2 regions of the Arthrobacter sp. THG-b23 genome follow, and region 2 is predicted to be linked to the other one. Evidence: riboswitches for the same ligand, from Rfam matches in the RefSeq annotation. Region 2 holds a riboswitch; the other holds the start of a gene.
The links. Region 2 has a riboswitch for S-adenosylmethionine ahead of AC5RVD_RS05590 (methionine ABC transporter ATP-binding protein). Riboswitches for the same ligand answer to the same signal wherever they lie in the genome.

Region 1: linked by a shared signal. The riboswitch ahead of AC5RVD_RS01585 (flavin reductase family protein) and the one ahead of AC5RVD_RS05590 (methionine ABC transporter ATP-binding protein) in region 2 are both predicted to bind S-adenosylmethionine.

What each region holds. Positions count from the first base shown of each region.
Region 1 covers NZ_JBNHGM010000001.1:326,203-332,841, forward strand. Annotated here, with positions in the region: gene AC5RVD_RS01570 (amino acid ABC transporter ATP-binding protein) at 1-429, shown strand, start outside; gene AC5RVD_RS01575 (hypothetical protein) at 582-794, shown strand; gene AC5RVD_RS01580 (prephenate dehydratase) at 881-1,750, shown strand; SAM riboswitch class IV at 1,881-1,995, shown strand; gene AC5RVD_RS01585 (flavin reductase family protein) at 2,048-2,554, shown strand; partial or broken gene AC5RVD_RS01590 (aldo/keto reductase) at 2,588-3,649, opposite strand; gene AC5RVD_RS01595 (alpha/beta hydrolase) at 3,861-4,877, opposite strand; gene AC5RVD_RS01600 (hypothetical protein) at 4,999-5,376, opposite strand; gene AC5RVD_RS01605 (cytochrome b/b6 domain-containing protein) at 5,489-6,421, opposite strand; gene AC5RVD_RS01610 (FadR/GntR family transcriptional regulator) at 6,566-6,639, opposite strand, start outside.
Region 2 covers NZ_JBNHGM010000002.1:407,992-414,630, reverse strand. Annotated here, with positions in the region: gene AC5RVD_RS05605 (acyl-CoA dehydrogenase family protein) at 1-786, shown strand, start outside; gene AC5RVD_RS05600 (APC family permease) at 801-2,243, shown strand; SAM riboswitch class I at 2,305-2,395, shown strand; gene AC5RVD_RS05595 (LLM class flavin-dependent oxidoreductase) at 2,484-3,899, shown strand; SAM riboswitch class I at 3,978-4,069, shown strand; gene AC5RVD_RS05590 (methionine ABC transporter ATP-binding protein) at 4,183-5,241, shown strand; gene AC5RVD_RS05585 (methionine ABC transporter permease) at 5,238-5,930, shown strand; gene AC5RVD_RS05580 (MetQ/NlpA family ABC transporter substrate-binding protein) at 5,957-6,639, shown strand, end outside.

The sequences.
Region 1 (6,639 bases), on a different contig from region 2:
CCGGTCCAGGTCCAGAAGCGGCCCAAGGCCGAAGCCGTGCGCGAGGCCAGGTCGCTGCTGGACCGCGTCGGGCTGTCCGGCAAGGAAGACCAGTACCCGCATCAGCTCTCCGGCGGGCAGCAGCAGCGGGTCGGCATTGTCCGGGCCCTGGCGCTCAAACCCTCGCTGCTGTTGTTCGACGAGCCAACGTCGGCGCTGGATCCCGAACTGGTGGGCGACGTGCTGCACGTGATCAAGGAACTGGCCGACGAAGGCTGGACCATGGCCCTGGTGACCCACGAGCTGGCCTTCGCCCGTGAAGTGGCCAGCGAAGTGGTGTTCATGGACGGCGGCGTGGTCGTCGAACGCGGGCACCCCGAACAGGTGCTGCGCGAACCGAAGGAAGAGCGCACCCGGCAGTTCGTCCACCGGCTGCTGAACCCGTTCTGACGCCACGCCCCTCCAAAATTCATCTGATGTCCATTGGGATGGCAGAATGTAAACTTCCATGCACCGTTCCGCATGGCAGGCTCGTTCCGGCCGGAAGCTTCCATCCCGCGTTTTCTCCTCTGCGGAAACCTCCGGCCACGAAAGGCAGAACCATGGCCACCTCCTTGGCTACCAAGTCCTTGACGGCACAGACGGCTTCCGAGGCGCACGATCTTCTCAATGCTGCGGTCGACGAGTTGCAAAAGATCGCGGCCCTCGACGGCGATTGCGGCATCCTGGTCACGCGCACCGGCCCCGGACAGTTCACCGTGGAGCTGAGCGACGACGTGCCCTACGGCATCACCCAGGAATCCCATCTTTACTGAGCCGCCTGCGGGCCGGTCATGTTATGTGACGCCGGCCGGACCTCCGGAATGAAGCAACGACCGGCCCCGGTGGAATAATTTCGCCCATGGCTCCAGCAATTGCGTACCAAGGCGAACCCGGCTCGAACTCCCATATGGCTTGCCTGGAAGTGCGCCCCGGTTGGGAAGCGGTGCCGTGTGCCAGCTTCGAGGACGCCTTCGCCGCCGTCACGGGCGGCGAGGCCGAACTGGCCATGATTCCCATCGACAACTCGATCGCCGGCCGGGTGGCGGACATCCACGCACTGCTGCCCAAGACCACCCTGCAGATCGTGGAGGAATTCTTCCTGCCGATCCGTTTTAGCCTGCTGGGCATACCCGGGGCCACCGTGGAGCAGGCCAGGGAGGTGCACAGCCACATCCACGCGCTGGGCCAGTGCCGCAAACTGATCCGCAGGCTCGGGCTCACTCCGGTGATCGCCGGCGACACCGCAGGTTCGGCCCGAGAGGTGGCCGAGTGGAACGACCCGGCCAAAGTCTCGCTGGCGCCCCCGATGGCCGCCGAGCTCTACGGCCTGGAAGTCTTCGCCGAAAATGTCGAAGACGATCCGACGAACACCACACGGTTCGTGGTGCTGGCCGACCGCCGGCCGGTCCCGTCCCGCGAAGATTTGCCCGGCCCGGCCGTGACCAGCTTCGTGTTCCGCGTGCGGAACGTGCCGTCGGCGCTGTACAAGGCCCTGGGCGGATTCGCCACCAACGGCATAAACATGACCAGGCTGGAGAGCTACATGGTGGGCGGCGAGTTTGCCGCCACCATGTTCATGGTAGACGTCGAAGGCCACCCGGACGATCAGGCCATGGTCCACGCCTTCGAGGAACTGGACTTCTTCACCTCGGAAATCCGCATTCTGGGCGTCTACCCGGCGCATCCGTTCCGCCAACAGACCGTGCGCCCCGGCGGCGTCGCCCAGTAGCAGTCGGGCGCCAGCCGTCGGGCAACAGCCGTCAGGCGGCAACCGTGGGCAGCCGGAAGTAATACGCGGCATTTGACGAAGTGTTACCGGCGTTTGACCCAGGCCCTTCCCCGCTCTTAGCGTGGAGACGAATCAAGAGTGCCAACTGCACAGCCCTGGCTGGTTGGCCGGCAACCCTCTACCGTAGCGGGGTGCTCCAGGTGATGATTCGGCCCGCCGGGTATGTCGGCAGGCAAGTACGCGTATCCTCCCGCAGCAGCCCGGCAGCAGCGGATGCGCCCAAGCCCCAAGGACGCCATGTCGCTACACAATGACCTGACACCAAACACGTTGCGCTCCGCCTTCGGCCGCTTCCCCTCGGGTATCGCGGCGCTGTGCGCGATCATCGACGGCGAGCCCCAGGGCATCGTCGCCTCCTCGTTCACCGTCGGCGTCTCCCTCGAGCCGCCGCTGGTGATGTTCGCCGTGCAAAACACCTCCCGGACCTGGCCGGTGGTCCGCCGGGCCGACCGGATCGGCGTCTCGGTGCTCGGCACCGGGCACGACGGCGTCTGCCGCCAGATCGCGTCCAAGAACGGTGACCGCTTTGCCGGACTCCGCCTGCACGGCACGGACGACGGCGCGCTGTTCCTGCACGACGCGGCGCTGTGGCTGGACTGCTCGGTGCACCAGGAGGTCCCGGCCGGGGACCACCACGTCGTGCTGCTGCAGGTGCACGGCCTGTCCACGCACGACGGCACCCACGAGCCCCTGATCTTCCACGATTCCGGGTTCCGCCGGCTGGAACAGCCAGCCTTCGTCTAGGCGGAAAGTTCCCGCACCGGCGGCAGCCGGCAGCTAGGGCAGCGGCCTGCCCCGGGCCGCCACCCACAGGGAGTACCACTCCTGGCGGGTCATCGCCGCTCCGACCGCCTCCGCCTGGGCGCAGGCCCGGATCCGGTCCGGGCTGCTGGTACCGATGACCGGCCGGATGCCCGCGGGATGCCGCAGCAGCCAGCCCAGCACCACGGCTTCCGGAGGGCAGCCCTTGTCCCGGGCAAGTTCCGTGACCAGGGCAGCGGCCGAATGGTCCGCGGAGAGTGGGGCATCCGCCCGTGCGGAAGCATCCGTTGTCACAGCCCCCTCTGCCGGCCGGGCGTGATTCTGACCGGTCCCGGCGGCGGGCGTTCCCGCGCCGGCCGCCGCCTCGGCCAGGCCTGCCGCACGGCCGCTGTAGCGGCCCTAGGCCAGCGCGCCCCAGGCCTGCAGTTCCACCCCGTTGGCGGCGCAGTATTCCAAGGTGCCGTGCGGGAAGCTGGTGCCCGTTCCGTCCGGGTGGTTCACCAGCACGCCGGACTCCAGCCAGTCGCGTCGGTACAGGCTCATTTCCAGCTGGTTCACCGCCAGCGGCTCGTCCAGCGCCGACTGCAGCCAACGCATCTGGTCGCCGGACATGTTCGAGACACCAAGCCGGCGGACCTTCCCGGCCATCCGGAGCTCGTTGAACGCCGCGGCGATCTCTTCGGCCGGCGCCAGCGGATCCGGCCGGTGGATCAGCAACGTGTCCAGGTGATCGGTATGCAGCCGGCGCAGGCTTTCGTCGGTGCGGGCCAGGATGGCTTCGCGCGAGGAGTCGTACTGCCCGGCCAGGCCCGGGACCGGCAGCCGGATGCCGCATTTGCCCTGCAGCTGGATCGAGTCGCGCAGCTCGGGACGTTCGGCCAGCACCCGCCCGAACGCCGCCTCGGCCTTGCCGTGGGCGTAGATGTCGGCGTGGTCGAACGTCGTGATCCCGGCCTCCAGCGCCGCCGCGACGGCCGCATGCGCGGCGGCGACGTCGGCCGCTTCCAGCGGCCCGCTCCCCCAGCCCCCGCCCAAACCCATGCACCCGAAAATGAGCCGGGATCCGGCCTCGTCCATTGGTAGTTCCCCCTTCGCTGGGCAGGTTCCCAGCGTACGACGGCGACGCCCGGGGAGGCATCGGCGCCGGCAACCCGCGGTGACGCAGACACCGAAGATCTTGCCTCGTAGCACTTTCGGGGCCCTGCCCGATGGCCCCACTCGCAGCACAGGCTAATCCCCCCGGCCCCGTGCGGCGGTTCACCAGTGGCGGCTCAGCGTGTCCGGAGCTTCACCCGGTGTGGCGGCGGAGGAACGCCACGCTGCGCTCCAGCACCTGCCATGCCGCCTCCAGCTCCAGGTTGAACTGGAACTGGTGCCCCAGCCCGGCGTCCGTCTGGGGGAAGAACTCCTCCACCACCGCGCCCTTGGCCCGCAGCGCTTCGACCAGCCCGAGCGAGTGCGGCAGCAACGGGTCGGTGTTGCCTGCAGAAACGAAAGCCGGCGGGTAGTTGGCGCCCACATGCCGGGCAACGGAGGCCAGGGCGATGTACGGCCGCTCCAGATAGTCCTTTGCCCCGGTGTAGGACCACAGCACCGTCCGCAGGTAGTTCTGGTTCCCGGCTTGGTCCGCCCCGGCGAGCGATAGATCGTACGCCCCGCAGTGCAACAGCACGGCGCGCAGCCGGTCCGGCCTGGTGGGCGAGGCAATGCCCAGCCTCTTGGCATAGTCAGGGTCGGCGATGACCAGCGCCAGTTGCGCAGCGATCTGTGCGCCCGCCGAGTCCCCGGCCAGCACGATCCGCTCGGTATCGATGTGCAGCCGGTCGGCATTGTGCTCCAGGTAGCGCAGCGCGGCGGCTGTTTGGCGCACCGGGGCCGGGTAGCGGCGCACGTGGGCCAGCGAATAGTCCACCCCCACGGCGGTGAAGCCGTAGGAGGCGAGGATCCGAAGGTAATTGGCGACGTCGTTCTTGGTGCCGGAGATCCAGGCCCCGCCGTGAATCCAGACGATCGTGGGAAGGCGCAGCGAATCCTCGGCCGCCTTGTCCGGGAAGAACACGTCCAGGTGGGTATGCCCGTGGTTGCTGAGGTACTCCTGATCCAACACTTCGCTGATGCCGTCCGGCACGTGCCTTGCCATGGCGCGGGCCGTGCGCCGGCCGTCCCGCTCGGACAGCACCCGCAGCAGCACCGCCAGCGGCCGGGGACTGAAGCGCAGCCAGAAGACCAGGCCGCCGGCAAGAACCGCCGGGACGGTGACGAGCACGGCAATGGCTGTCAGTGCGCGGCGGAAACGGACCTGCATTGCTTCCTCCCGATCGGCCGGTAGTGAACCAATCGTGAGGCCGCCCCGCCCGCAGGGCAAGCCCCTCCCCCGCCTCCGCCAACGGCCGGCACGCCCCGCCGGCCAAGGGCAGGGAAGCCTGTCAGCCGAGGGCAACCACCAGGCTCAGCGCGGCCAGCGCCAACGCGACCGGCGTCATGGTCCACCGCTCGGGCTTGCTGCGCGAGATCGCGTTCATGAGGACGCCGACGAACAGGTACACCGTCAGGATCCAGATCAAGACGAGCGACGCGGTCTCCGGCAGCGTGTCGAGAAGCTGCGCCCGGTCCATGATGATGAACGCGAAGAACGCATACAGGACTACCGAGACCGCGCTTCCAAGGCGCAGCTTCGCCGGCAGCGTACGGTGGCTTCCTCCCCAGGCGAACCGGCCCAGCGGCAGGCCCGCGGCAAGCAGGATCTGGAAGACGGCCAGCAGCGCGAAGACAGTGCACGCGGCGATGGCCGCAACGGTGATCATGGGAGCAGTGTAGCGGTGCTCCCTCCGGCAGCGGTCAGGCGGCCACGCGGTCTGAAGTCGCGCCGTCAGCCGCTGGCGGCCTTGCCCGTCAGCCGCTGGCGGCCTTGCATGGTCAGCGGCTGGTGACCTTGCCCGTGAGCGAGGCGATGGGCCGCAGGAAGATCGGCCGGGCCAGGAACCAGGCCGCCACCGTCACCGCGATGGAGGCCGCGAAGATCCAGAAGCCGGTCCATCCGCCGTCGTCCGTAGCCGCGTACATGTGGTTGAGGTTGCGCAGGGCTCCGGTGGCCAGCACCAGGGTCACGTGCACGATGATGAACACCACGAAGTACACCATCACCGGGAAGTGTATGGCCCGGGCCGCCTCAATCGGGAAGTACTTGTTGACCGCTGCCCGCTTGGGCCAGGCGGCGGAGGTGCGCAGGCCGGAGACGATGGCCAGCGGGGCGGCGATGAAGACGGTCGCGAAGTAGGTCAGCAGCTGCAGCGCGTTGTAGTTCACCCACCCGTTCTCCAGCGGCCAGTCCAGCGAAGCGTACTGCAGCACGGCGGAGAGCGCGTTCGGGAAAATGTCCCAGCTGGTGGGCACGATCCGCATCCAGTGCCCGGTGGCGAAGATCAGCACCATGAAGACGATGCCGTTCAGCACCCACAACGCATCCAGGGTCAGGTGGAACCACAGATTCAGGGTGATCTTTGTCGGCGGGTTCTTGGTCTTCACCAGGCCCTTGTTGTTGCGGGTCCAGTACGCCGGCGAGCGCGTGCCGGCGCGCACCTGCAGGCCGGTGCGGATGATCAACACGATCAGGAAGAAGTTGAGGAAGTGCTGCCAGCCCAGCCAGGCGGGCAACCCGACGGGCGCGGACTCGGGCAGTTCGGAGCGGCCCGGGTAGGCGGCCAGGAAGTCCTGGACATCTGGCATCGTCCGCAGCCACTTGGCCAGCAACACCAGCAACAGAAGCACGACGACGGCGGCGGCCACTGCCGCGGTGATCTTCAGCCACGTCTTCCGGGTGCTTCCGGACGGTTTCGTCGAAGTGGACATCGCCAGCTTTCCTCGTTCCCTGCTTCCCGACAGTCCGGGCTTCGTGATTCAAGGTACCCCGCCTGCGCCGCATCGTGCCACAAGCCCGGCCGTGGCGCCCAAAGCCCCGCCGCCGCCCGGCGCTGGCGGGGCGCTGGCGGGGCGCTATTGGCCTTTCTGCGGCATCCATTTCAGGCAGTAGCGCAGGTTGGCGGTGACGGTCCGCACCGCGGCTTCTT
Region 2 (6,639 bases):
ATTTTCGTGGACTGGATCGATGTCACCGCCAAGCGCCCGGACGGCTCCGATGTCTCGGTGATCATCTCAACCAAGACGCCGGGCGTGGAAACCTTCGACGATTGGGACGGTTTCGGCCAGCGGCTGACGGGCAGCGGCACCACCGTGTTTACCGACGCGGTTGTGGATCCGGCCAACGTGTCAGCCTTCGCCGACCGCTTCCCGTACCAGACGGCGCTCTACCAGCACATCCTGTTGGTCACCCTGGCCGGTATCGCCCGGGCCGTCACCGCCGAAGCCGCAGACAACGTGCGGGACCGTAAGCGGGTGTTCGGCCACGGAAACGGCCCGCTGGTCCGGCACGACGCGCAAGTCCTGCAAGTGGTCGGCGAAATCAGCGCCACATCCTACGCCGCGACGGCGACGACCCTGAGTGTGGCCCGCAGCCTGGACAGGGCTTTCGAGGCTCGGCGCCTGGATGCCGACGCCGAAAAGTCGGCCAACATCGCCGTCGAACTGGAATCGGGCCGGGCGCAGATAGTGCTCAGCACCCTGGTCCCGGACGCCGCGGGCGCCCTCTTCAACGCGCTCGGTGCTTCCTCCACCAGCACCGACAAGGCGCTGGACCGGCACTGGCGCAACGCCCGCACCGTGGCGACGCACAACCCGTTCATCTACAAATCCCGAATCGTCGGCGAGTGGGAAGTCAACGCCACGGAACCCCCCTTCGTGTGGACCATCGGCGAGGCCAATGCCGACGCCGACCGTCCGCCAGTCAGCCCCGCCGTCCGTTCCGCGGCCGTCTAGGAAGAACGCACACCATGTCTGTATCCACCAGTAATCCAACCCTCGCGGCACCCGAAGCCGCGGCCGGCGCCGCCGGCGCTCCGCGGCTCTCCGGCCGGCTGGGTGTCGCCAGCATCGTGCTCATCGTGCTGGCCGCAGCGTCGCCGCTGGGCGTCATCGGCGGAACCGTCCCGCTGGCCATCGTCAGCGGCAACGGCGCCGGCCTTCCCTTCATCTACCTGCTGGCCATGGCAATTCTGCTGTTGTTTGCCGTCGGCTTCACCACCATGACACCGCATGTGCCAACCGCCGGCGCGTTCTACAGCTACGTCGACAAAGGCCTCGGCCGCAGGGCAGGCCTGGGGGCGGCCTTCGTGGCTCTGCTCTCCTACCTCGCCCTGGAAGCGGGCGTCTACGGCCTCTTCGCCCCGGCGGTCGACGAGGTGGTCCGCGCCTACGGCGGCCCCGAACTGCCCTGGTGGGTGTGGGCCGCGGCCGCGCTGGCGGCCGTCGCTTGGCTGGGACACCGCAACATCGAACTCTCCGGCAAGGTGTTGGCCGTGCTGCTCGTGGCCGAGGTGCTGATCGTGCTGGTCCTGGACGCCTTCATCATCTTTGACGGAGGGGGTGCCGGCGGCCTGTCCACCGGGTTCGCCACGCCGTCCACCGTCCTGTCCGGGGCGCCCGGCATCGCGTTGCTGTTCGCCATCCTGAGTTTCATCGGCTTCGAGGCCACCGCAGTCTTCCGCGACGAAGCCCGCGACCCGGACAAGACCATCCCGCGCGCCACCTATGTAGCCCTCATCGTGGTGGGCACCTTCTACGCCCTCTCCAGCTGGCTGCTGATCAGCGTCTGGGGCGACGACGGAATCGTCCAAAAGGCCACGGACGCGCCGGGCACCATGCTCTCGGAGACCACAACGCTCTATCTGGGCACGGCCGGCAGCCACATCATCCAACTGCTGCTGGCGACCAGCCTCTTCGCCTGCATCCTGTCCCTGCACAACATCGGTTCCCGCTACTTTTTCCAAGTCGCCGGGCAGGGCATCTTCCCGGCCAAGCTGGCCAGCACCCACGCCCGGCACCACTCCCCGCATCTGGCCTCCGCGGCGGCCAACACGGTGGTGGCCCTGTTCCTGCTGGCCGCCGTCGTGGCCGGCTGGGATCCGATCATGCAGTTCTACACCTGGTTCGCCGGCTTCGCGTCGCTGGGAATCGTGGTGCTTATGACGCTGACCAGCGCAGCCGTCCTGGTCTTTTTCCGCCGGAACGGTGCGCCCCTTCGGGACTGGAAACGCACCGTCGCCCCTGCACTCGGACTGATCGGGCTGCTCGGAATTCTGGCGCTGATCCTGCAGAACCTCCCGACCCTGGTTGGCAACAGCGTCCCGCTGGCGGTCGCCGTCGTCGTCCTGATCCTGCTGTGCTTTGCGGCCGGAGCCGTGGTCCGCGCCCAGCGGAGGCAGCCTGTGTCCTGAGTTACCTCGCGTGACGGCACACATTTCCCTCCGGGACGTCCCCGGGTGTCCAATGGAGGGGTACCCATCCAGAGCGGCCGAGAGACCTGGCTTGTTGACGCCGCAGCAACCCCCTCCTTTGAGGAAGGTGCTACCGCCAGGACCGATGGAGAAGCTCGATCTCTCGTTGGTCTTCCGTTGGCAGCCGCATGCCCAACGGAGGGCCGGCGCGGGCTCTTCTCATCAGAAAAGGAGCCTGACATGACCCTGAACAACCCGAACCCCAACTCCCGGCGCCAGATTCGTTTCAACGCCTTCGACATGAACTGCGTGGGCCACCAGTCGCCCGGACTGTGGCGCCACCCGCAGGACAAGTCCGCCAACTACAACACCATCGGCTACTGGACCCACCTGGCCAAGGTGCTGGAAAAGGGCCTGTTCGACGGCCTGTTCATTGCCGACGTGCTCGGCACCTACGACGTCTTCGGGTCCTCCAACGAGACCACGCTGCGCGCCGGCACACAGGTTCCGGTGAATGATCCGTTCATGCTGGTCTCGGCGATGGCCGCGGTGACCGAAAACCTCGGCTTCGGCGTCACCGCCGGCACCGCCTACGAGCACCCGTACCCGTTCGCCCGCCGCCTGGCCACGCTGGACCACCTGACCAACGGACGGGTCGGCTGGAACGTGGTCACCGGTTACCTGCCCTCGGCGGCGCGCAACATGGGCCAGGAAGACCAACTGGAGCACGACGAGCGCTACAACCACGCGGACGAATACCTCGAGGTCATCTACAAGCTGCTCGAGGGCTCGTGGGAGGACGACGCCGTGGTCAAGGACGTCGAGACCGGCGTCTTCACCGACCCGGCCAAGGTCCACGAGATCCGGCACGAGGGCAAGTACTTCAAGGTCCCCGGCATCGCGATCACCGAGCCGAGCCCGCAGCGCACCCCGGTCATCTTCCAGGCCGGGGCCTCCAAGCGCGGCACCGAGTTCGCCGCCGGGAACGCCGAGGCGGTGTTCGTGACCTGCCCGACCAAGGAGATGCTCGCGGCGTCGGTGAAGAAGATCCGCGACGCCGTGGAAGCGGCGGGGCGCGACCGCTACGACGTACGCATCTACGCGATGCAGACCGTGGTGACCGGACCGGACACCGCCACCGCGCAGGCCAAATTCGAGGACTACAAGTCCTACGCGGACATTAACGGCGCTCTTGCCCTGATCTCCGGCTGGATGGGCGTTGACCTCTCCACCTACGGCCCGGACGACGTGATCGGCGGGAACGTGAAGTCCAATGCCATCCAGTCCTCGGTGGAAACCTTCCAGAAGGCTTCCGGCGACAGCGGCAAGCCGTGGACCATCCGCCAGCTGGCCGAATGGGTCGGCGTCGGCGGCTTCGGCCCGATCACCGTCGGCTCCGGCGCGGAGGTGGCCGCCAAGCTGGTGGAGTGGGTCGACGAGACCGACGTGGACGGGTTCAACCTGGCCTACGCCATCACCCCGGGCACCTTCGAGGACATCGTGGAATACGTCGTGCCGGAGCTGCAGAAGCTGGGCGCCTACCCCACGGAATACGCGCCGGGGACCCTGCGCAACAAGCTCTTTGGCCGCGGCGACAAGCTGCCGGAGAACCACCGCGCCGCCGGCTTCCGCCTGCAGAACGCGCTGGTCGACTAAGCGTCGGCAGCAGCAGAACCAGCTAAACAACGACGCCGGTGCGCCGCCCCTTCAGGGGGCGGGCACCGCTGTCGGCAAGAACCATCCAGAGCGGCCGAGAGATCTGGCTCGATGACGCCGCAGCAACCCCGGCAACTGCCGCACGGTGCTAACGCCAGAACCGATGGAGAACCCGGGCCGGCCCGGAACCGGCCGCGCCATGCCTGCGCGCCGTGATCGGCTGTGCCCGGGGCTCCCTGACCTTCAGGAGCAGCATGAAAAGGTATGCCGCGGGCGGCCCGCAATGATAGAAATCCGCAATCTGCACAAGAGCTACGACACGCGCCACGGGACGGTCGAGGTGCTCAAGGGCATCGACCTGACCATCGAGCAGGGGTCGATCACCGCCGTCGTCGGCCCTTCCGGCGCCGGCAAGACGACCCTCTCCCACTGCATCTCCTTGTTGGAAAAACCGACCTCCGGCCAGGTGCTGGTGGACGGCCGCGACCTGTCAGCACTGTCCGGACAGGCATTGCGCGGCGAACGCCGCGCCATCGGCACGATCTTCCAACACTCGGCCCTGCTGCGCCGGATGACGGTGGCGGAGAACGTGGCGCTGCCGCTGCGAAACCTCGGCGTGGTGCACGCTCAGATGGAGGACCGCGTGGCCGAACTGCTGGACCGGGTGGGCCTGCTGCACAAGGCCAACGCCTACCCCGGCCAGCTGTCCGGCGGCCAAAAGCAACGGGTCGGCATCGCCCGGGCGCTGGCACTTCGTCCCCGGATTTTGCTCTCCGACGAATCGACGTCGGGCCTGGATCCGGAGTCCACCCAGCAGATCCTGGACCTGCTGGACGACGTGCGCACCGAACTGGGGTTGTCGGTCATCCTGATCACCCATGAGATGGACGTGGTGCGCCATGTCGCCGACCAGGTGGCCGTGCTCTCCGGCGGCCGCGTCGCGGAATACGGGCCGATCGGCGCCCTGGTGGCCGATCCGGCCTCCGCCGCCGGCCGCCAACTGCTGCCAATCCGCGCCCTCCCGCTGCCGGCCGGCTTCGACTACGCCCTGTCCGTCTCGTACCGGCACGGGCCGGTGGACCCGGAGTGGATGACCCGCCTGTCCACCGGCTTGGGCGTGCGCGTGGCGCTGCTCGGCGGCTCGGTGGAAGCCCATGGTGAAGCGGTGCTGGGCCGCGCCGACATCGGTGTCGCCGGCCGCCCGGAGGCCGAGGTCCGCGCCTACTTGGCCGGCCTGGGCCTTACCGCAGAGGCACGCCACCGTGCCGTGGACGCGGCGGAAACGCCGCCGTCGGACGCAAAGGATCATGCAAGGAACGAGAAAATCGAGGTGCACGCATGAGGCCCGCAGAAACCGCCGCCGTCGGGCTGGACACGCCCTGGGCGGACCTGCCCGCGCTGCTGCTGCCGGCCTACGGCGAAACCTGGGCGATGGTCGGCATCGTGATGGTCATGGTGATCCTGGTCGGCGGCGCAACCGGCGTGCTGCTGTACAACACGGACGGCCGCGGCCTGTTCCCCCGGCCCCGCCTGCACGGAACGCTCAGCTGGCTCGTCAACATGGGCCGCTCGCTCCCGTTCCTGGTGCTGATGGCCGCCATCATCCCGCTGACCAAGTGGGTCACCGGAACGACCATCGGCATTGCGGCGGCCGTGGTCCCGATGACACTGGCCGGCATTCCGTTCTTCGCCCGGCTGGTGCAGAACGCACTCAACGACCTGCCGCGCGAGAACATGGCCGTCGGGCTGGTCACGGGCAGTTCCACCGGGCAGATCATCCGGCAGACGCAGCTGCGCGAAGCCCTGCCAGGTCTTACGTCAGCGGTCACGCTCAACACCATTTCGATGATCGAATACTCGGCGATCGCCGGGACCATCGGCGCCGGCGGCATCGGCTACCTGGCCGTCACCTACGGCTACCAACGGTTCGACACCCACGTCATGGCGGCCACCATCGTTGTCCTGATCATCACGGTGCAGCTGGTGCAGTTTGCCGGCGACCGGATCTCCCGCGCGCTGCTGCGCCCCTAGCCACCGACCAACAGGAGCATCACATCATGAGCACCCCTTCCGCCGGGTCCGGCCACGACCACGGCTTCACCCTGCGCAAACAGACCACCGCCCTGCCGTGGAGCATTGCCGCCCTTGCCGCCGTCGTCGCACTGGTCCTGGGGCTGCTGCTGGTGCAGCAGCAGTCAGGGCCGGCCGTCGCGGCATCCGGCAGCGAGGTCACCTCGCCGCTGAAAGTCCACTTCGAACCGGCGATGGCGGGGGAGGAGAAGATCCTGAAGTTCGTCGCCGAGGAAATCGCCCCCGACTACGGCGTGGAGATCGAGGCAGTGGGCCTGCAGGATCCGGTCCAGGCCAACCGCGCGGTGGCCGATGGGCAGTTCCACGCCACCATCTTCGAACACCAGTGGTACATGCAGCAGTCCGCCGACGCCAACGGGTTGGAACTGACGCCCACGGTGGAGCTGTACCAGTGGGGTTTCGGCCTCTACTCAACCCGCTACGGCTCGGTGGAAGACCTGCCGCGCGGAGCCGTGCTGCTGCTGCCCAACGACGCCGCCAACCAAGGCCAGGCGCTGTGGCTGCTGCAGCGCGAGGGACTGCTGGAGCTGGATCCCGCGGTGGAGCCGCGAACAGCAAAGATCCGCGACGTCACCGGCAACCCGCGCGGTTTCGAGCTGAAGGAAGCCGACCTGCTGGCGATGCCGCGGATGCTCGACTCAGTCGATGC